One region of the Neorhizobium sp. 2083 genome, then DNA from elsewhere that is predicted to be linked to it. Evidence: predicted binding sites of a transcription regulator. Region 1 holds the regulator's gene; each other region holds the start of a gene.
What was found. Region 1 encodes LexA, which represses DNA repair genes until DNA is damaged. Its sites were predicted from a motif close to TGTTCNNNNTGTGTTCNG; they were not measured.
Positions count from the first base shown of each region.

Region 2: dinB (DNA polymerase IV) is a predicted target of LexA. The motif match lies at 3,676-3,693, and genes of this name have one in related genera.
Region 3: J2X76_RS22530 (helicase-related protein) is a predicted target of LexA. The motif match lies at 2,993-3,010, and genes of this name have one in related genera.
Region 4: J2X76_RS24885 (ImuA family protein) is a predicted target of LexA. The motif match lies at 2,790-2,807, and genes of this name have one in related genera.

Region 1 covers NZ_JAVDTC010000005.1:275,175-280,807, forward strand. The annotation lists gene kdsA (3-deoxy-8-phosphooctulonate synthase) at 1-582, opposite strand, end outside; gene J2X76_RS20610 (VOC family protein) at 587-1,459, opposite strand; gene lexA (transcriptional repressor LexA) at 1,660-2,379, shown strand; gene J2X76_RS20620 (ComEC/Rec2 family competence protein) at 2,360-4,891, opposite strand; gene gltA (citrate synthase) at 5,179-5,633, shown strand, end outside.
Region 2 covers NZ_JAVDTC010000007.1:209,098-214,730, reverse strand. The annotation lists gene J2X76_RS24955 (glutathione S-transferase family protein) at 1-252, shown strand, start outside; partial or broken gene J2X76_RS24945 (EamA family transporter) at 597-928, shown strand; gene J2X76_RS24940 (SOS response-associated peptidase) at 1,151-1,741, opposite strand; gene J2X76_RS24935 (SOS response-associated peptidase) at 2,054-2,545, shown strand; gene dinB (DNA polymerase IV) at 2,542-3,630, opposite strand; gene J2X76_RS24925 (hypothetical protein) at 3,810-4,118, shown strand; gene ligD (DNA ligase D) at 4,169-5,633, shown strand, end outside.
Region 3 covers NZ_JAVDTC010000006.1:152,118-157,750, forward strand. The annotation lists gene J2X76_RS22510 (acetyl-CoA C-acetyltransferase) at 1-789, shown strand, start outside; gene J2X76_RS22515 (beta-ketoacyl-ACP reductase) at 929-1,657, shown strand; gene J2X76_RS22520 (YMGG-like glycine zipper-containing protein) at 1,908-2,165, opposite strand; gene J2X76_RS22525 (DUF3309 family protein) at 2,207-2,362, opposite strand; gene J2X76_RS22530 (helicase-related protein) at 3,088-5,633, shown strand, end outside.
Region 4 covers NZ_JAVDTC010000007.1:200,213-205,845, reverse strand. The annotation lists gene ligD (non-homologous end-joining DNA ligase) at 1-524, opposite strand, end outside; gene J2X76_RS24900 (Ku protein) at 521-1,330, opposite strand; gene J2X76_RS24895 (Ku protein) at 1,346-2,242, opposite strand; gene J2X76_RS24890 (hypothetical protein) at 2,442-2,618, shown strand; gene J2X76_RS24885 (ImuA family protein) at 2,852-3,613, shown strand; gene J2X76_RS24880 (DNA polymerase Y family protein) at 3,534-5,048, shown strand; gene J2X76_RS24875 (error-prone DNA polymerase) at 5,048-5,633, shown strand, end outside.

The DNA of each region.
Region 1 (5,633 bases):
CATGATCGGTAGCGAGCGCATGTCGGAGACGAGCGTGTTGTAACCGAAGGAGGCACCGCGCTCGCAGAGCAGGATGTTCGGATTTCCGCTCTGGTTCAGCTTGCCGAGAACATTCTTCATGTCCCAGGGCGCCAGAAACTGGCCCTTTTTGACGTTGATGACTCGACCGGTCCTGGCGGCGGCGACAAGGAGGTCCGTCTGGCGGGACAGGAAGGCCGGGATCTGCAGGACATCGACGACTTCGGCAACCAGAGCGCATTGCTCTTCCGAATGGATATCGGTCAGCACCGGAATGCCGAGTTCCTTCTTGAGGTCGGCGAAGACTTCCAGGCCCTTTTCCAGGCCGAGGCCGCGCTTGCTCGACAGTGACGAGCGGTTCGCCTTGTCGAAGGAGGTCTTGTAGACGAGCCCCATGCCGAGCTTGTTGCAAAGCTCCTTGAGGGTGCCGGCGACCATGAAGGCATGATCGCGGCTTTCCATCTCGCAGGCGCCGGCGATCAGCGACAGTTTTGCGTCCTGCGCGAAAACCACCTTGCCGTCTCCTTCGCCGACGGAGACGCTGGGATTTGCGGTAACGTCCATGAACCTATTCCTCGAAGCCGAACAAAACACCCTGGCCGGGTGCCGCCGAGACGAGAACGCGGCCCTCCCGGCGGACGAATGCGACGTCATTAGCAGCAAGGGTGATCTCTGTCACGGCAAGATCGGCCGTCTTGAAGATGATCGCCCGGCCGCGCAGCCCTTCGGCGCCGGGCATAGACGGAAGCGCAAATTCCGCCTGGAGTTCCTGATCATCAAGGATGCGGATGCGGGCATTGGCCGCGGCAAGCTCGAGCGGTGCCGCCTCCGGCGCTGCCTTCGTCAGCAGCACCTGTTCGACAAGCGGGGCGAAATCGGACGGCACCGAGGCCGACAGGATGATTTCGCTGAGGCCCGTGACCGTATTGGCGTGCCGCTCCAGTTCGCCGCGATTGGCGGGCAGCGGATTGATGCGCTGGCAGGAAAACAGCAGGAAATCGGGTGCACGGTCATCGCCGGCAAACGCCAGCCGAAAGCTCGCTTCCGTTTCCGAACCGTCAGGCAGCGTCATGCCGCGCGAAAACTCCAGCACCTCGCCTGCCGAAATGCCGCGCATCTTGAAACGCGCATGATCGGCCATCGCGTCGCGGGTGGCGACCACGAGCGCGGAAAAACCCTGCCGGTTGCGGGCATTGCGGAAAGCGAGATCGCGGGCCGTGAAGACATTGCCGCGCTTTGCCGCGACACCCGCATGGCGCCGGTTGGCAAGCGCCAGCGGCTCCAGGTAGGTCCCATCGGAGAAGAACACGCAAGCATTGGCCGTGCCGAAAGGATGAAAAGCGTCCGGCGCAACTGTAAAACCAAGCTCCGTGAGCCGGGAGCGCGCAGCGGTAAGTTCCGCCACCGGCAGCACGAGATGATCGATCGGTCTTGCGTTCACGCGAGGGCCCCCAGAATTGGAATCGCAAAGCTACTTTGGCAGCAGGCTCGCGCCGCGCAAGTGGTGTGAGACCAGATATCTGGCACGCATCTATGAAGAAAAAATCATCATACTTCACAGAAATTTAGGGACTTGCAGAACACATATGGAACATATAGTGTCCGTTCTGGATTTGTTTCCGACTCTCAGGGTGCCAAAAGATGCTCACGCGCAAACAACAGGAATTGCTTCTGTTCATTCACGAACGCATGAAGGAATCCGGCGTCCCGCCGTCATTCGACGAAATGAAGGATGCTCTGGACCTTGCTTCCAAGTCCGGCATCCACCGGCTGATCACGGCGCTCGAGGAACGCGGCTTCATCCGCCGCCTGCCCAACCGGGCGCGCGCACTCGAGGTCATCAAACTGCCGGAAGCCTATTCGCCGAGCATGCAGCCGCGACGCGGCTTCTCGCCGAGCGTCATCGAAGGCAGCCTTGGCAAGCCGCAGCCGGTCGCCGCCCCTCCGAAACCTGTCGCCAACGACGATGTGTCGAACGCCACGACCGTTCCGGTCATGGGCCGCATCGCCGCCGGCGTGCCAATCTCGGCGATCCAGAACAACACCCATGATATCGCGGTGCCGGCCGAGATGCTCGGCTCCGGCGAACATTATGCGCTTGAGGTCAAGGGCGATTCGATGATCGAGGCCGGCATTCTCGACGGCGACACGGTGATCATCCGCAACGGCAATACCGCCAATCCCGGCGACATCATCGTCGCGCTGGTCGACGACGAGGAAGCGACGCTGAAGCGTTTTCGCCGCCGCGGCGCCTCGATCGCGCTGGAAGCCGCCAATCCCGCCTATGAGACCCGCATTTTCGGGCCGGACCGGGTGAAGATCCAGGGCAAGCTCGTCGGCCTCATCCGCCGGTATCACTGATCAGCTGCCTGACTGGCTCCGGCAGGGACCGGTCGAAACGCTGGCTTCGCCAATCATAGTGGCGGTGCCTGCTCCAGGGACGGTCCTCGCCCGCCATGGCCGCCCGAACCTGCCAGCGCCGATAGTCGGTAGCGCCGTTGAGGGAAATCTCCAGCGCGCCGGTTTTTCGGAGCGTGCTGCCATTGATCATCAGCGCTCCGGACCGGCATCGGTCGAAGCGGGCACTCGGGGCAATGACGAGACTGGCGACGTCGCAGGCGGCCCCGGCATATCGGCCGTCTTCGACGGCAATGACAATCCCCTCGCCGGTGCTTGCAGCGCACCAGGCCTTGGATTCGCAGGTGAAGCGGCCGGGAGGCGCTTGTTTCATCCGCGACTTCGCCGCTTCGATCTGCTGCGTGGTCAGTTCGCGGCGCTCCTTGTTTTTTGCGCCGTTGGACTTGTCGTCGTTTTTTGCCCTGGTGGACTTGTCGTCCGGCGGCTTGTCCTTGGAGCGGGACATTTCCGGCTTTGCCGGATCGCCAATAAGAAGCGCCCTCTTCCATTGATCGTAGATGAAGTCGGGCGGGCGCGTGCGGTTGGTGGCAACCGTCTCCCCGTTCAGAAGCGCCACCAGCGTTCCGTCCTCCGAGACCAGCATATCCGGCAGGGGCGCCGATCGCTCGTGCCACGAGAGCAGCAGGGAAGCGATCATCAGCGGCAGGCCGATCACTCTCAACCTCGTTCTCAAAAGCGTCAGCAGCAGGAATCCCACCGTCGAGACCGTCAGAAACCAGGGATGCTGGCGGCCGATGCCGACATCGCCCCCCCAGGCCGCCACATGTCTGGCGATCGCGATCACCGCTTCCAGACCAAGGCCCATGAGCTTCATGAAGGGAGCGTCGAGGCCGAAAGGCATCAGTAGCATGCCGGCGAGCCCGGCCGGCATGACCACGAAGGAAATGATCGGCATGGCGGCAAGGTTGGCGGCAAGGCCGTAGGTGGCGATGCGGTGAAAATGCTCGACCGAGAAAAGCGCCGTCGAGATGCCGCCGATCAGCGATGTCGCGAAAATGCCGGCCACGAAATTCCAGGATGCCAGCGCAGGCTTCACCACAGGGTGACGAAACGGCAGAGGCTCCGGATCGCGGCCTTCGGCCCGAAGTTTCCAGAGGGCGAAGCCGGCGACCAGGGCGACGGTGGCGGCAAACGACATCTGGAAGCTTGGGCCCAATATTTCCGAGGGCGACATGGCGATGATGACGAGCGCGGACAGGGCGACATTGCGCAGGCTGATCGATGGCCGGTCGAAGAGGACGGCGACCAGCATGATCGCCATCATGATATAGGCCCGTTCGGCCGAAACGCCGAAACCGGAGATCAGATAGTAGGCGGTCACCATCATCAGGGCGCCGAAGGCGGCGAATTTCTTGACCGGATACGTCTGCGCGAATCCCGTGAAGACCGAAAGCACGGTGCGGACGCCAACGAAGAAAATGCCGGCGGCGAGCGCCATGTTGAGCCCTGAAATGGCGACGATATGGGCAAGCCCAGAGAGCCGCAGCGCTTCCGTCGTCTCTTTGGAAATCGCCCTGCGTTCGTCGGTCACGATTGCAGCGGCAAAGGCGCCCGGATCGCCGGGCACAGTCGCGCGAATACGGGTGGCGATCGTGCTGCGCAGATCGAAAAGCCGGCTTTCGATGTCCGCGATCCAGTTCCCGGCCGAGAGTAACGCGGCCTGTTTTTTCGGCGCCGCATAGAAAAATCCGACTCCGCCGATGCCATCGAAATAGGAAGAGAAAGCGAAGTCGTTGAGGGCGGGCAGAGCCGGCCCGGATGGCGGCGAGATGCGCGCGCGGCCGGTGATCGTGTCGCCGATCTGCGCCGGTTCATGACGGGCCCTTGCCAGCAGCGATACCCGTTCCGGCGGACGCCTGATCTGCGGATTGGCGGTGCGCTCGATGCGGACCATATAACGCCAGCGCCCCTGGCTGTCGATCTCCCTGCGCTCGACGACCCCTGCAAGCTCGGTCGTCACCGGCCCGTCCAGGATGACGGTAGCCCGACGCCAGGTCTCGAATTGCGCCAGCATCATCCCGCCCAGGAAAAGAGCGAGACCAAGCGGCAATAGACGCTTCGGGCCGGGCCGATGCCGCAACACGATAGCGCCCAGGGTGCAGACGCAAAAAAGCAGGAAAAATGGCCAGAAAGCCGGGGTCTCCGGCAGCACGAACCAGCAGGTGGCCCCCGCCCCGACGAGCACGGGCAGAAAGAGGAAGCCATGTCCATAGTCCGTCTCCTCCTGCAGCATGACCGGCAGGCGGCGCAGCAGCCGAGCGAGGCGGTCGCCCGAGCGGCGAAAGGTCCTGTCTTGCGTCCGGACCACGGGCAGATGTTCGACGGCCGGAAAAAGCCTGGACAGATCCCGGAGCTTGGCCGAGTCGGGCGGGCTTCGGTGCAGGCGGGAATCCGGCGGCCGGGATGTCAGTCTCCCTGCCTCGGCACGCGTCGGAAATGCATCTTCCTCCTGCATGAAACGCTCTGTCCGCCCACCCGCCAAACACGCGGCAATGCAACCTGCGCGTTTCCTCCGCCGCCGTCAACTGGCGGTTAAACATCGGGAATTTCACAGGTCGAACAAGGCCTGCACCAGAAAGTTGGACATCCAAGCAAAAGCCGTTGCCCAATAATTTTTCGCGCTGCACAAAATGCCGTCACGACAGCTTGGCATCAGCTTTCGGATCATATAGCTAAACGGTGGACGCTTAATTCTTGTGGCGCTTTTAGGGCGCCATGCCGCCAAAAGGTTGGAGGATCAGCATGACGGATACAAGCGCAAATCTGGTAATCGGTGACAAGAAAGTCGACCTGCCGGTCAAGTCCGGCACTATCGGTCCTGACGTGGTCGATATCGGCGCTCTCTACAAGCACACCGGCACCTTCACCTACGACCCCGGCTTCACCTCGACGGCATCTTGCGAATCCAAGATCACCTATATCGACGGTGACGCGGGCATCCTGCTGCATCGCGGCTATCCGATCGAACAGCTCGCCGAGCATGGCGACTTCCTGGAGACCTGCTACCTGCTGCTTTACGGGGAACTGCCGACCGCTGCCCAGAAGAAGGATTTCGACTATCGCGTGACCCATCACACGATGGTGCATGAGCAGATGAGCCGCTTCTTCACCGGCTTCCGCCGCGACGCGCATCCGATGGCCGTCATGTGCGGCTGCGTCGGCGCGCTGTCTGCCTTCTATCACGACTCGACCGACAT
Region 2 (5,633 bases), on a different contig from region 1:
GCCTTCGCGGACAAACTCCGCAGCCGTTTGCGTCAATTGGAGCAAATCCTCGACACCCGGGAATGGCTCACCTCGTCACGTTTCACGGTCGCGGATCTCCTCATGGCCGACATCCTGCGGACCCCCGATCTCCGCGAATTTGCGGCTTCAACCACTCTGGAAGCTTATATTCAGAGGGTCTGCAGCCGGCCGGCTTTCAGGAAGGCAGTGGCTGACCAGATCGCCCATTTCGAGAGAGGCGATTCAGGCTGACATGGGCTAACACTAAGATGCGCGGACTAGGTGTTTAGCAGATCGATGACGTCCGGTCGGTCCCGTGCACGAAGCGAGCTATGTGCTGGCCCACCCCGTCGCCGGCGATGCCTACGGCTATGGCGGACTGACCCAGAACCTGCGATGGGCGCGCAAGCATAGGTAACTTCAGCGGCGAGATGAGCGGGCCGTGGAATGAGGAGGACGAGATCCCGATCTTTGAACTGGTGGCAGTAGGCGCCGCGACGTTCTGGCGCTGACAGGCTGCTGTCTGCAGGGTCAGCCGGACATCTCGGAGCTCCGGCCTTCAACGACGCGCAACTCTTCGTTGCCGGCCTGCTCGGCCTCTGGCCGCCTCCGCGCTGCGTGTTGCGATCGCTGCCCTCTGCCTGACGGCACTCACACGCCTCCCATGGAGGCAGTCAAACCGAAGAGCTCGCTGACCACCACCGTGTTCCTCCAAACTGCCATGACGGGTACCATCGCCCTGGCCATCGGCATGACGCTCCTTCTCTTCGCGCTGTCCGGCGAAAAGGTCGGCATAGTCTCGACCCTGTCTGCGACGACGCCCGTCATAATCCTGCCGATGCTCTGGCTGAAAACAGGTGAAATTCCTGCGTCTGGCGCATGGGCGGGAGCCGCATTTGTTGTCGCTGGGATGGTCCTGATCTTCTAGAGGTAGGCCCCATCTCGGAGACCAATTCTTCGCCATCCAATGTAAGTCGGCCAACATTGAGCGGTGGGCGTCATAGGATCCGCCTAGCTGATGGGATGGTAGGTGACGGTAACCCATGGGGTTGTTATGATCATCCCACAATTGCATGCGTTCAATGCACCCACGCGGCAGCTATTTTTTGGAATCGACAGTTGATCAGGATGGTGCTGCGGGTCTTCCGGTTCAGCCAACCTGCTCCACAGACAGGGTCCCCGCGGGGAGAGGCTTGATCAACGACTTCGCGGAAACCTTCGGATCGAGCCAGTCGGCCCAGGCGTTGCGTTTAAGGATGACGATCTGCCGGTCGTGGTACGGCACGATGTCCGGCCCCGGCTCCATGGTCAGCATCGTGAAAGCCTGCCCGATTTCCGGCGTTTCGCGCCAGATGCCGGCGATGCAGAAGATCGGTTCGTCCTGCTTCGTGAACAGCCATTTGTCCTTGCGCTTCTTTTTCGGGTCCTTCGGATCCGTGAACTCGTAGAAGCCATCGGCAACGATCAGACAGCGATTGGATGTGAATTCTCGACCTTCCGACCGGAAATTATAGACTGGCCGCTTGTTCGGCCCCGGCCAACTCCAGCGCCGCTGCACGAGCTCGCCCTCATCGCGGATCCCGTCGATCGTCCTGACGATGGGTCCGACGTCGGTGATCTTGATGTCCTCCCGCGCCTGGAGGTTCGGCGTGCCTTCGCCGAAACGGATCTTGATCTTGAGGTCGGCGAAGTCCTTCGCGATCGAGGCGGCATCCACCATCAGCCGATAGTCATTGCACATTGCTCTTCCCTTCGAGTGTGGTCCCATCACCTCGCGACCAAGGCGCTGCAGGTGCAATATATGCTCGGATTGCACGCGCTCCAGTAGAACGAGCAGCTCCTTAGCTTCCTGTGTCGGCAGACTGAGCGTGGCCAGTCTTTTGACGAGCACAGTTTGACGCACGACGATGGCAGCGCCATCTCGCACGTGTCGCATGACCATCTGAAGCTCGGTCTCAATTGGGCGCATTGAAATTGGCAGCTTTGATTCATCCGCATGGAATTATCCATCGATCTTGTCTAATGTATATGTTCCTGGTACGTTCCTGTCGCTATGAAGGCGACCATTTTCCAATCCGACGCCCCGCTCGACGAGCGCCGCGTCATCATAAGACGCCATGACGGCGATGTGGAGATGGTGGAACTGCCATGGGGGCTGCGACCCCGCGACGGCGGCCCGCGCGCTGTCAACGTCGTCCGATCGGAAGGGCGGGCATTTCCGAGCCACCGCTGCCTGGTCCCGGCCTCGGAGTTTCGCCATAAGAGCTTCAGCTTTTCGCTCGCCAACGGCGACTGGTTCTATTTCGCGGGGATCTGGCGGCCGGCTGAGAATTGGCCGGAGGCCTATGCCATCCTCACCATCGAGGCGAATGCCGACATCGCGCCTATTCACGATCGGCAGATGGCGGTGCTGACACGCGACCAGCGCATGGCCTGGCTGGATGGACTTGTCCCCGAAGAGGAAATCCTGCGGCAGCTGCCGCCGGGCACCTTCCGGGTCAAACGCCACGCCGGCGAGCCTGCCCAGCCGCTGCTGGCGATCTAAAGCGCCAACCGCAGTTGCGGTTCCGCTCCCGCGGAGCGCCTTTCGAGCGACGACAGCGAGACGCCGAGCAGGCGAATGCCCTTTCGGGGCGGAAAGTTCGGCGCCAGCAGCAGGTCGACGATCTCCTCCAGGTCGGCGATCGCGGCCAGAGGAGTGGGAACAGTCTTGCTGCGGGTAATCTGATTGAAATCGGCATATTTGACCTTGAGCGTGACCGTCTTGGCGCCGATCCCATTGGCCTCGCAATAACCCCACACCTTTTCGATCAGCGGCTGCAATCCTTGCCGGGCCTGGTCATAGGCATGGAGGTCCTGTGAGAAGGTATCTTCGGCACCGACGGATTTGCGCACCCGGTTCGGCTTGACCTGGCGCTCGTCAATGCCGCGGGCGATGCCGTGAAAGTACGGCCCCGACTTCCCGAAATGCTCGACCAGGAGCTCGAGGGTCTGCCGCTTGAGATCGCCGCCGGTTTCGATCCCGAGCCGGTGCATTTTCTCGGCGGTAGCGGGGCCGACACCATGGAATTTCTTGATAGGAAGGCCCTCGACGAAGGCCGGCCCGTTCTTCGGCGTGATGACGGCCTGGCCGTTGGGCTTGTTGAGATCGCTCGCCATCTTCGCCAGGAACTTGTTGTAGGAAATTCCGGCCGAGGCGTTGAGGCCGGTCACCTGCTTGATCTTCGCGCGGATCTCCAGAGCGATCTCGGTCGCTATCTCCATGCCCTTCAGGTTTTCGGTGACATCGAGATAGGCCTCATCGAGCGACAGCGGCTCGATCAGCGGCGTATATTCGGCAAAAATCTCTCGGATTTGCTGCGACACCGCCTTATAGACGTCAAAGCGCGGCGGCACGAAGATCAGCTCCGAGCATTTGCGCTTCGCCGTCACCGACGGCATCGCCGAATGCACGCCGAACGCACGCGCCTCGTAGCTTGCCGCCGCCACCACGCCGCGCGCGGCCGCATAGCCGACCGCAAGAGGTTTGCCGCGCAAATCGGGATTGTCGCGCTGCTCGACCGACGCGTAGAACGCATCCATATCGACATGGATGATTTTTCGGACAGGGGGCGAGCTCATGTCGTTCATGGCGGCTTCAGCGATCGAGATAGGATCGGCTTTAGAAATTCACGCCGAAACAAAGCAAGAACATAGCAGGCTTCGGCGCGATATCAACCTTTTCTATGGCGTTTCGGCCCTGCGGCCGAAACTACCAGCCACCGGCGGCGTTCTCATCCCTAAGGAAATCAACATCAGGAGTTGGCCTAATGGCGGACGACAGCACCACGACGATCAGAGCCACGTTCGAAACGCGAGAAGCAGCCGACCTTGCCGTCGAGCATCTGGTTCAGCAACACGGCATATCCCGGCCCGATATCTTCATCCAGTCGGCTAGCGACCGGAATACTGCCGGCGCGGCGCCATCGGGCGGCGATGCCTCGCATGACGATGGCGCCCGTCGTGACGCGCCGCTCGAAGGCGAGATCGAGGTCTCGGCGGATATCGCATCCAGCCAGGTCGCCGCCGTGCAGCGCAGTCTCGGAAATGCCGGTGCGCTGCGCGTGTCACAAGACTGACCAGCACGATGCCGGCGCAGGTTGCGCGTCGGCAGGAGATCATGAGTTCCATGGCCGACAATCTTTCGAAGTACCGCGCCAAGCGTGATTTCAAGAAGACCAGCGAACCGAGCGGGGAAGCGGGCGTCAAACCATCGAACCGCCGGCGGTTCGTGATCCAGAAGCACGACGCCACGCGGCTCCATTATGACCTCCGGCTCGAGCTTGATGGCGTGTTCAAGAGCTGGGCGGTGACTAAGGGACCATCGCTCGATCCGCATGACAAGCGACTGGCGGTCGAGGTCGAGGACCACCCGCTCGACTACGGTGACTTCGAAGGCACGATACCCAAGGGTCAATATGGCGGCGGCACGGTGATGTTGTGGGACCGCGGCTACTGGGAGCCGGAAGGTCGCAAGTCGCCCGAAGAGGCCCTGAAGAAGGGCGATTTCAAGTTCACGCTCGAGGGAAAGCGGCTGCACGGCAGCTTCGTCCTGGTTCGAATGCGCAATGACCGCGATGGCGGCAAGCGGACGAATTGGCTGCTGATCAAGCATCATGACGATCATTCGGTCGAGGAAAATGGTGCGGTGATCCTCGAGGAAAACGCGACCTCGGTCGCTTCCGGCCGCAGCATGGAGCAGATCGCCGAGGGCAAGGGGCGCAAGCCGCGGCCGTTCATGATGGCGAATACGGATATCGAGGCGGACGCCGTCTGGGACAGCAAACATGGCCTGGCCGCCAACGAGCGCAAGAAGAAGACCCGCAAAGATGTCGCGAGCTCCGCCGCCGCCGACCTGCCGGATTTCATTGAGCCGCAGCTTTGCGACAGGCTCGATCGGCCACCGGCCGGCGACGATTGGCTGCACGAGATCAAGTTCGACGGCTATCGGATCCAGATACGTGTCGCCGATGGCCAAGTAACGCTGAAGACGCGCAAGGGCCTCGACTGGACCGCGAAATACCACGAGATCGCGGACGCGGCGTCCGAACTGCCCGATTGCATTGTCGATGGCGAGATCTGTGCGCTCGATGAGAATGGCGCGCCCGATTTCGCAGCACTTCAGGCTGCTCTATCTGAAGAAAAGACCGGCGATCTTGTTTATTTCGCGTTCGACCTGCTGTTCGACGGCGGCGAGGATTTGCGGTCGATGCGGCTGATCGAAAGAAAGGAGCGGCTGCAAAAACTTCTCAACGATGCCGGTGACGATCCTCGCATCCGCTATGTCGAGCATTTCGAGTCCGGCGGAGATGCCGTGCTGCGCTCCGCCTGCAAGCTGCATCTCGAGGGCGTCGTCTCCAAGCAGATGGATGCGCCCTATCAATCCGGCCGCACCGACACTTGGGCAAAGTCCAAATGCCGGGCCGGCCATGAGGTGGTGATCGGCGGATATGCCAAGACGAATGGCAAGTTCCGGTCTCTCGTGGTTGGCGTCCACCGCGGTGATCACTTCGTCTATGTCGGTCGGGTCGGAACCGGCTACGGCGCGAAGAAAGTTGACATGCTGCTGCCGAGACTGAAGGCGCTGGAGACAG
Region 3 (5,633 bases), on a different contig from region 1:
GGCGTGAAGATGGGCGACTTCAAGATGATCGACACGATGATCAAGGACGGCCTGACCGACGCGTTCTACGGCTATCACATGGGTATCACGGCGGAAAACATCGCCCGCCAGTGGCAGCTTTCCCGCGAGGAGCAGGACCAGTTCGCCGTGTCCTCCCAGAACAAGGCGGAGGCCGCGCAGGCCGCAGGTCGCTTCAGGGACGAGATCATTCCCTACATCATCCAGACGCGGAAGGGCGACGTGACCGTCGAGAACGACGAATATATCCGTGCCGGCGCGACGCTCGATTCGATGGCCAAGCTCCGCCCCGCCTTCGACAAGGAAGGCACCGTCACCGCCGGCAACGCGTCGGGTCTCAACGACGGCGCGGCCGCTGCGGTGCTGATGACGGAAGCGGAAGCCGCCCGCCGCGGCATCACGCCGATGGTCCGCATCGTCTCCTGGGCGACGGCCGGCGTCGATCCGCAGATCATGGGCACCGGCCCGATCCCGGCTTCCCGCAAGGCGCTCGAAAAGGCGGGCTGGAAGGTCGGCGATCTCGATCTCATCGAGGCAAACGAAGCCTTCGCCGCGCAATCCTGCGCCGTCGTCAAGGATCTCGGTTTCGATTCGTCGATCGTCAACGTCAACGGAGGCGCGATCGCCATCGGCCATCCGATCGGCGCATCGGGCGCCCGCATCCTCAACACGCTCGTCTTCGAGATGAAGCGCCGCAGCGCCAAGAAGGGTCTTGCGACGCTGTGCATCGGCGGCGGCATGGGCATTGCCATGTGCCTCGAAGCCATGTGATATTTTAGAAGGATGTGGATAATCCCGCCGACGTTGCAAAACTTCGCGGCGGGACTATCTCCCCGCTAAAAGCATGTCAAACTGGGTAAGTATTCGGTCACACAGAAGGATCGGATCCGAGCGAAGAGGGGAAAATCGCATGAGCAGGGTTGCATTGGTTTCGGGGGGAACGCGTGGGATCGGAGCAGCCATCTCCATCGCGTTGAAGGCGGCAGGTTATCGTGTCGCCGCAAATTTCGCGGGCAATGAGGAAAAGGCGAAGGCTTTCCATGACGAGACCGGCATTCCGGTCTTCAAATGGGATGTCTCCAGCTATCAGGCCTGCGTCGACGGCGTCGCCAAGGTTGAGGCGGAACTCGGCCCCATCGAGGTGCTCGTCAACAATGCCGGCATCACCCGTGACGGCATGTTCCACAAGATGACGCCCGAACAGTGGAACGAGGTGATCGGTACCAACCTCACCGGCCTCTTCAACATGACGCATCCGGTCTGGACCGGCATGCGCGACCGCAGTTTCGGCCGGATCATCAACATTTCCTCCATCAACGGCCAGAAGGGCCAGATGGGTCAGGTGAACTATTCGGCGGCCAAGGCCGGCGATCTCGGCTTCACCAAGGCGCTGGCGCAGGAAGGCGCTGCCAAGAACATCACCGTCAACGCCATCTGCCCGGGTTACATCGCCACCGAAATGGTGCGCGCGGTGCCGGAAAAGGTGCTGAACGAGCGGATCATTCCGCTGATCCCGGTCGGACGCCTCGGCGAGCCGGAAGAGATTGCCCGCTGCGTCGTGTTCCTGGCATCGGATGACGCCGGCTTCATCACCGGTTCGACGCTGTCGGCGAATGGCGGCCAGTTCTTCGCGAGCTGATTCCCGGCGTTAACCTTTGGATGGTTTTCGGCGCATGCTGATGCGCTGAAACGACCCGTTCATATGGTTAACAAATTGTTTTTACACGATATATGGCGGTGAACAAAGCGGGAAACCGGCGATGTCGCCGATTCGTCGGCGATTCGTTCCGGCTTTGGCCAAAGGTTAATGGCGGCCTTCTTCCAGCCAAAACAAAACCGGCGCCGATTGCTCGGGCGCCGGTCCTGAGGGATTGGATAACTCTGCGCGCTTAGCGGCAACGGGCCTCATAGCGGCGGCCGTAACGGTCGCGATAGATGCAATAGCCGCGGCGTTCGCTGGAATGGCCGATTGCAGCGCCGACAAGGCCGCCGGCAACTGCGCCGACTGCCGCGCCGCCCCAGCTATTGGTCACGGCGCCACCGATAATGGCACCCGAGCCGGCACCGATGGCGGTACCCCGTTCGGTTGCGGTACAGGATGCGAGCGTGCCGATCATGCAGGCTGCAATCAGAATCTTCTTCATCATGTTATTTTCCCTTCCCTTTGGTACACACGGCTGCGCCGCTTTTAAATCCTGCCCATCAGCAGCAGGATAATGATGATAAGGACAACCAGGCCCAATCCGCCCGACGGACCATAGCCCCAGCCTCGGCTATAGCCCCAATTCGGCAAAGCGCCAATGAGTAGCAGAATGAGGATGACGAGCAACACGGTTCCGAGCATGATTTTCTACTCCGCTGAACAATCCGATATGGATTTGGCGAGGAAACGTAGCGCCGCGATTTTTGTTCCATCGCCTTGCAAGCGTGTGCTCTCACGTGTGGTTAAAGTGCGTTAGCCAACGTTAATGGCACCTGAACGATTTGCTTCCGAGGCCGCTTTCCGCGGCCATTTTCTTGCGGCTGGGTCCCGCGGAGACCTACCATATCTTGTGGGAAACAAAACGCGAAAACGCGGATGTCTGTGATTCGTCAGCGATTCGTTCCGCCTTTGGCCCGAATCTTAATTCCGGGTTCGAATGGTGCGTCAACTGCCTGAATCGGTTGACGAAACATTAACCATATCAACGGATTGACTCTTTCGATTCTTCATGAACGTGCAGCTCTTGGATGAATCTCCAGGTTGTGCGCACTCAAATCAGGCACAGATTCAGGATGTCGTGTAGAAATCCGGAGTCGCATCAATATATAGCGGTGAACAAAAGCTGAATCCGCCGGAGTCTGCGATTCGTCTCCGATTCGTTCGCGTCTGTTCCTTCACCGGTAAAATTCGAATCGCCTTCTCCTCCTTCGCGGCCCTCAGGCGATATTCTTCGGCAGCAAAACCATTCTTCAGGCTTGCGTTTGCCAGCCGAGATCGCCATGTGTTGCGAGGCTTGGAGTTTCGGGCGACAACGCGGGACCCAGGCCTTATGTGACGCGCGGAACCAGGCATTGAATTTCCAGCCCATGATGCTCAGCGGGCGCGGCGTCACCGCCGTGCTCGGACCCACCAATACCGGCAAGACCCACTATGCCATCGAGCGAATGGTGGCGCATGGCACCGGTGTGATCGGCCTGCCGCTTCGGCTGCTGGCGCGTGAGGTCTATACGCGTCTTGTCGAAAAGGTCGGGGCCTCCCAGGTCGCGCTCATCACCGGCGAGGAAAAGATCACCCCGCCGAATGCCCGCTTTTCCGTCTGCACCGTGGAAGCGATGCCGCGCGAGACGAAAGCCGCGTTCGTGGCGATCGATGAGGTGCAGCTCGCCGGCGATCTCGAACGCGGCCACATCTTCACCGACCGCATCCTGCATCTGCGCGGCCGCGACGAAACGCTGCTGCTGGGCGCCGCAACCATGCGGCCGATCCTTGAAAGGCTGTTGCCGGGAATAACCGTCGTCGAGCGGCCGCGCCTCTCGCAGCTGTTCTATGCCGGCCAGAAGAAGATCACCCGCCTGCCGCAGCGTTCCGCGATCGTGGCGTTTTCGGCCGACGAGGTCTATGCGATCGCCGAGCTCATTCGCCGCCAGCGCGGCGGCGCCGCGGTGGTCCTCGGTGCGCTCAGCCCGCGCACCCGCAATGCGCAGGTCGGCCTCTACCAGTCCGGCGATGTCGAATATCTCGTCGCGACGGATGCGATCGGCATGGGGCTCAATCTCGATGTCGATCACGTGGCCTTCGCGCAGGACCGGAAGTTCGACGGCTATCAGTTCCGCAACCTCAACCCGGCTGAACTGGCGCAGATCGCGGGCCGTGCCGGGCGGCATGTGCGGGACGGTACATTTGGCGTGACCGGACAGGTCGCGCCTTTCGAAGACGAATTGGTCGAGCGAATCGAAAGCCACCAGTTCGATCAGGTCAAAGTGCTGCAGTGGCGGTCGAAGCAGCTCGATTTTTCGTCGCTCCGGGCTCTGAGGGAAAGCCTGGACGCTGCGCCCGCCCTTGCGGGCTTGACGCGCGCGCTTCCCGCGACCGACAGCCAAGCCTTTGATTATCTTTCACGTTATCCCGAAATTAAGGATATCGCGACGACGCCGCAGCGGGTCGAGAAACTGTGGGAAGCCTGTGCGCTGCCGGATTACCGGCGTATTGCGCCGGCGCAGCACGCGGACCTTATTTCGACTCTTTTCTCCGATCTTGTGCGCTTCGGGACGGTGAACGAGGAATTCATGGCGGAACAGGTCCGCCGCGCCGACCGCACCGATGGTGAAATCGACACACTGTCGGCCCGCATAGCGCAGATCCGGACCTGGACCTACGTCTCTAATCGCCCTGGTTGGCTTGCCGATCCGACACACTGGCAAGAAAAGACACGGGAAATAGAGGATAGGTTATCGGACGCGCTACATGAAAGGTTGACGAAACGCTTTGTTGATCGCAGGACATCTGTGCTCATGAAGCGCCTGAGAGAGAATGCGATGCTGGAAGCTGAAATCAGTGTGAATGGCGATGTCTTTGTGGAAGGACATCACGTCGGGCAATTGGCCGGTTTCCGGTTCACGCCCGTTTCGGGAACCGAGGGGCCCGACGCCAAGGCGGTGCAGGGTGCCGCCCAGAAAGCGCTGGCGCTCGAATTCGAGGCGCGGGCGGCACGGCTTTACGCATCGGGCAACAGCGACCTTGCGGTCGGCTCCGATGGTTTCGTGCGCTGGCTCGGCGAGCCCATTGCCCGCCTTTCGGCGAGCGACCATGTCATGCGTCCGCGCGTCATCCTGCTTGCCGACGAGCAGCTGACCGGCAACGCCCGCGAGCATGTGCTTGCCCGCATCGAGCGCTTCGTCAATCATCATATCGCCACCGTGCTGAAGCCGCTCGACGACCTGTCGCGCGCCGAAGACCTTCAGGGACTTGCCAAGGGGCTGGCCTTCCAGCTCGTCGAGAACCTCGGCGTGCTGTTCAGGCGGGATGTCACCGACGATGTGAAGTCGCTCGATCAGGATGCGCGCGCCTCGATGCGCCGCTACGGCATCCGTTTCGGCGCCTACCACGTCTTCATGCCGATGCTCCTGAAGCCGGCACCGGCCGAACTCATCACGCTTCTCTGGGCGCTGAGGAACGACGGTCTCGACAAGCCCGGCTACGGGGATCTGATCCCGGCGCTTGCTGCCGGACGCACCTCGGTTGTTGCCGATCCGGCTTTCGAGCGGATGTTCTACAAGCTTGCGGGCTTCCGTTTCCTCGGCAAGCGCGCCGTGCGTATCGATATCCTGGAGCGCCTTGCGGATCTCATCCGTCCGCTGCTGCAGTGGAAGCCCGGCGCGACGCCGCGTCCGGAAGGGGCCTATGACGGGCGCCGCTTCACGGCCACGACCGCCATGCTCTCCATTCTGGGCGCGACGCCGGACGACATGGAAGAAATCCTGAAAGGTCTCGGATACCGTGCCGATGCCGTGAAGGCGGAAGAGGCGCAGGCGTTCCTGGCAGGCCAGGATGCAAGTTCGGCGGGCGCTGCGGCGGCTGCCGCACCGGTTCCGGCGGTCGAAACGCCGGAAGCCTCCGAAACCGATGACGCAGA
Region 4 (5,633 bases), on a different contig from region 1:
GCGCCATCGAGAAAATCTTCCAGCAGGTGCCGGCGGACCGAAAGTTCCGTTCCGGTCAGATCGTGGCCATCGAAATAAAGAAGGTCGAAGGCGAAAAACACCGACTCCGCCGACGAGCGTTTGCCACCGCGCCCACCGAGCGAGCGCTGCAGCGCCCCGAAATCCGAGCGCCCCTCCTTGTCGAGCACGACCGCCTCGCCGTCGAGGATGGCGGTGCCGACACCGAGCCTCCTGGCCGCCTCGGCGATGGCCGGAAAACGGTCGGTCCAATCGTAGCCGCCGCGGGTGATAATCCGCACACCCTTCGGCTCGATGTGGATCGCCAACCTGTATCCGTCCCACTTTAGCTCGAATACCCAATCCGGACCTTTCGGTGGTGCCTTTTTCGATAGCGCCAGGCACGGCTCGATACGGTCGGGCATTGGATCGAACGGAAGATGGGGCTGCGCTGGATCGCGCGGTCGGGCCGGCTTGGATTTGGCAACAGAATCGTCCTGCAGCAGCGGTTTGGCACGACGACTCATTTGCCGGCCCGCTGTTCGGCCGCGACCGACTTCTTCAGGGCATCCATGATATTGACCACATTGTTCGGCGGAGCCGATGGCGCGGATTTGCCCTTGGCTTTGACGGGTTTCTTCAGGGACTTCTTCTTCGCGGCAATGATATCGAGCAGCCGCTCCTGGACCGGATCGGCCACCATCTTCGGGCTCCAGTCCTTCGTCTGCTTCTTGATCAGCTGCTGGACCAGCGGCATCATTTCGGAATCCGCCTTTTCGTCGCCGATCGACTCGAAATAGCTGTCTTCATCGCGGACTTCGTCTCCATAGCGCAGCGTCCACAAGACGATACCCTTGCCGCGTGGCTCGAGCATGACGGCGCGTTCGCGTCGCGAGATCACCAGCCGCGATATGCCCACCATGTCCTGCGCCTGCATCGCATCGCGAATGACGGAGAAAGCTTCCTGCCCGACTGGATCATTCGGGGAGAGAAAATAGGGCGTGTCGAGCCAGATCCACTCGATGCTGTCGCGCGGCGTGAACGTCGAGATGTCGATCGTCTTGGTGCTCTCGAGCGCGACGTTCTCGAGCTCCTCGTCCTCGAGGATGATGTATTCGTCTTCGCCACGCTGATAGCCCTTGACCTCATCCTCGTCCCTGACCTCCTTGCCGGTGATCGAGTCCACATAGTGGCTGACAACCTGGTTTTGGGTCTGGCGATTGAGCGTGTGGAAACGGACCTTCTCGCTTTCGGAGGTTGCCGGCATCATCTGCACCGGGCAGGTAACGAGCGAGAGTTTGAGATAGCCACGCCAGTAGGGACGTAGAGCCATGGCACGTTCCTCCGATTAGCCGGCCCGTCGCGTCGGCGCCACCGCCTGCTTCGATTTCGCGGCGGGCTTGGCCGCCTTCTGGCGGCCGGTGCCTCGGTTGGCGTTCGCCGCCGTCCGCTTTGGTTTCGTCTCCTTGGCGCCGATGCCGGCGCTCTCGCGCAGGGCCTGCAGCAGGTCGCTGGGCTTAGACGCAACCGGAGCTTTCCGCTTCGGCAGGGCGCGGCCCTCGATCTTCGCCTTCACCAGTTCGGCGACAGCGGCTTCGTAGCGGTCATCGAAAGCGCTGGCGTCGAAGCTGCCCTTCTTGGTGGCGATGATGTGTTCGGCGAGCTCGAGCAATTCGGCTTCGATCTTCAGGTCGGGCAGCTCTTCGAACGCCTTTTCCGACGAGCGCACCTCGTAGTCGTAGTTCAGCGTCGAAGCGATCAGTCCTTTCCCGTGCGCCCGGATGAGAACGGTGCGCAGCCGGCGGAAGAGCACCGTCCGGGCGATAGCCGCGACCCCTTGCTTCTTCATCCCGTCGCGGAGGAGCAGGAAGGCATCCGTGCCCATCTTGTCGGGGGCCAGGTAATAGGGCTTGTCGAAATAGGTGGTGTCGATCTGCGAACAGGGAATGAAGGCTTCGATCTTCAATGTCTTGTTGCTTTCGGGCACGGCCGCGACGACTTCCTCAGGCTCGAGCACGACGTATTGGCCGTTCTCGACTTCATAGCCTTTAACCTGGTCCTCGCGCTCAACCGGATCCCCGGTTTCGCTGTCGATGAACTCACGTTTGACCCGGTTTCCGGTCTTGCGATTGAGGGTGTTGAAGGCGATGCGCTCTGACGAGGAAGCCGCGGTGTAAAGGGCCACCGGACAAGAAACCTCCCCGAACTTGATATACCCCTTCCAATTGGCTCTTGGACCCGCCATGACACCGACACTCCGGACGCAACTCAAGCGGTTCAAGTGATTCGGCAGCGAATCGTTCCGAGTCGAAACGAATCATTTTTCAATGACTTAGCTCTATCAGGCTGCGCGTTGTGCGAGTCCTGCCTAGACTCATGATTCCATGCATCTTTTAGGGCCGGCGCGCGTTTTTTGGGTGGAACAACCCCAAAGGAGTCCTGCCATGAGCAAGCGTGAACTGCTCGATACCGGCACCGATAAACGCTACGTCCGCCGCGACAAGAAGGGCAGGTTCAAGGAAAGCGACGACGTTTCGCGGTCGCTCTCCACCGACGCGCGCCGCGACGCGAAGCACGAGGGCAAGCCTGGCCAAGGCGACAAGGGTGACCGCAAGCACTGATGTTGCAACGTGCCGCGACCCCGTCCGAACCTCAGACGCGGACCGCTTCCGCCGTCGCGTGTGAAAAAATTCCCAATTCGGGCATCGGATTGAATCCGTTCATGGAATCGTTCTAGCCCGATCCGCGCTCAACTTGAGCGCGTCCGGTGTGCATTGACTCGTTTTTTCTTTGAGAACAAATAAAGAACATATCGCGTTTCCTCAAGTCCAAAACGGGTGCCGTTAAGGAGATCATGACTACAGCCATCGCCACTTCGAATGCCGTCCTCGACGAGTTGCGCGAGAAAATCGCCAGCCTTGAAGGAGCGGGCTCGCGCCGGCGCAGCGTCCTGCCGTTCGGGGTTGGCGATGTCGATGCGCGGCTGCCGGGAGGCGGTTTGGCCTATGGCGCGCTGCACGAAGTCGCCGGCGGCGGTAACGGCGCGATCGACGGCGCGGCCGCGGCGCTCTTCATCGGCGGTATCGCAGCCCGGACCACCGGCAAGGTGGTCTGGTGTCTCACCCGCTTCGATCTGTTCTTTCCAGCGCTCGCCCAGGTCGGGCTTCATCCGGATCGCGTCATCTTCGTCGAATGCGACAGGCAAGAGACCGTGCTCGAAAGCTTCGAAGAGGCCTTGCGCTATGGCGGCCTCGGCGCCGTCGTCGCCGAACTGGTGCGCCTGCCGATGACGGCATCGCGCCGGCTGCAGCTTGCGGCGGAAAAGTCCGGCACATTGGGCCTGGTGATCCGCCGATGGCGGCGCCAGACGGAGGCCTCCGATTTCGGCATGCCAACGGCAGCTGTAACCCGCTGGCGGATCTCGGTGCTGCCGTCCGAGCCGCTTCCCGTCCCGGGCGTGGGTCGCGCGCGTTGGCTGGCCGAGCTCATGCGGGTCAGGTCAGGTGAGGGAGGAGAATTCATTATCGGAGCATGTGATGGCAAGGGTCGTATCTGTCTTTCTCCCGACGCTGCCGACCGACCGGATCAGGCGCGCCGATTCTTCGCTCAATCCTGACACGCCGCTGGTGGTGATCGCCAGGAGCGGGTCGAAGCGATGGGTGGCGGCGGCCGATCAGGCAGCTGCCAAACTGGGCTTGCGCGTCGGCATGCCGGCCGCCAAAGCGCAGGCGCTGGTCCAGGGATTGTCGATGATCGACGCCAATCCGGCGGCCGACCTCGCGACACTCGAACGGCTGACGCTTTGGGCCTTGTCGCAATATTCTCCTGTTGTTGCCATGGATGCTCCTGATGGTATCGTCATGGATACCGAAGGCGCCGATCATCTGCAGGGCGGCGAGGACCTGATGCTCTCCGGTCTCGTCAACCGCTTCCGCATCCGCGGTCTCGCCGCGCGCGCGGCGATCGCCGACACTTGGGGCGCTGCGCACGCGCTTGCCCGGTCAGCGGATCGCGAGACCGTCATCATCCCGCGCGGCGACACCGCCAAAGCGGTCAATATTTTGCCACTATCCTTACTGCGGCTGCCGGCCGAGATCGTCGGGAGCCTCCGAACCCTCGGCTTCGCCACCGTAGGTGATTTGGCAGTGACGCCGCGGGCGCCGCTGACGCTGCGTTTCGGGCCTGAGGTCGGCCGCCGCCTCGATCAGATGTTCGGCCGGCTCGCCGAGCCTATCGAGCCGATCCGGCCGGCTGATCTCGTCGAGGTCCAAAAAACTTTTGCCGAACCGATCGGGGCACCGGAGACCATCGAGAAATATGTGAGCCGTCTGGTGCGGCAGATCTGTCTGGAGCTGGAGAAGCGTGGACTCGGCGTGCGACGGGCCGATCTCATCGTCCACCGCGTCGACAACACGATCCAGTCGCTCCGGGCAGGCACCGCCAAGCCTGTCCGCGACATCCCCTGGCTGACGAAACTCTTCCGCGACCGGATCGAGAAGATCGAGCCGGGCTTCGGCATCGAGAAGCTGAGCCTCGCGGCAATTATCGCCGAACCGCTCGTTGAGTCGCCGTCGGCCTCTTCCCTGATCGAAGAGCAGATCACCGATGTCACGCCGCTGATCGACGTGCTGGGAAACCGCGGCGGCCAGCGCATTTTCCGCGTCGCGCCGGTGGCAAGCGACGTGCCTGAGCGCAGTGTCCGGCGGATCGCACCGACGGCTGACGAGGTCGGCGCCACCTGGCCGCTCCATTGGCCGCGGCCGTCGCGGCTCTTGCCACATCCCGAAGCGATTGAGGTGATTGCGCTCTTGCCCGATCATCCGCCGGTTTCCTTTACCTGGCGCGGCAAGCGGCGCCGGGTAAAACGCGCCGACGGCCCTGAGCGTATATTCGGGGAATGGTGGCAGCGCAGCTCCGAATGGGTTGCGGTCCGAGACTATTTCGTCGTCGAGGATGATGCCGGCGAGCGCTTCTGGATTTTCCGCTCCGGCGATGGCGTCGACGCCGACACCGGATCGCGCAAGTGGTTTCTGCATGGATTGTTTGCCTGATGCGCTACGCCGAGCTGCAGGTCACCACGCATTTCTCGTTCTTGAAGGGCGCAAGCTCGGCGGAGGAACTCTTTGCCACCGCCAAGCTCATGGGCATCGAGGCGCTCGGCATCGTCGACCGCAACAGCCTTGCCGGCATCGTTCGGGCGCTCGAAGCCTCGCGCGCCACCGGCTTGCGGCTCGTCATCGGTTGCCGTCTCGATCTACAGGACGGCATGTCGATCCTTGTCTATCCCACCGACCGCACCGCCTATTCGCGGCTGACGCGGCTTTTGACCTTGGGCAAGGGCCGCGGCGGCAAAGCCAACTGCATCCTGCATCTTGAGGATGTCAGGCTCTATGCCGAAGGCCTGATTGGCATCCTTGTGCCGGATATGCCGGACGACGCCTGCGCCGTACAACTGAGGAAGATGGCGGAGATTTTCGGCGATCGCGCCTACGTATCGCTCTGTCTGCGCCGGCGTCCCAACGATCAGCTGCGGCTGCACGAGCTGTCGAATCTGGCGGCGCAGCACCGGGTGAAGACGGTCGTCACCAATGACGTGCTGTTTCATGAACCCGGCCGGCGGCAGCTGCAGGATGTCG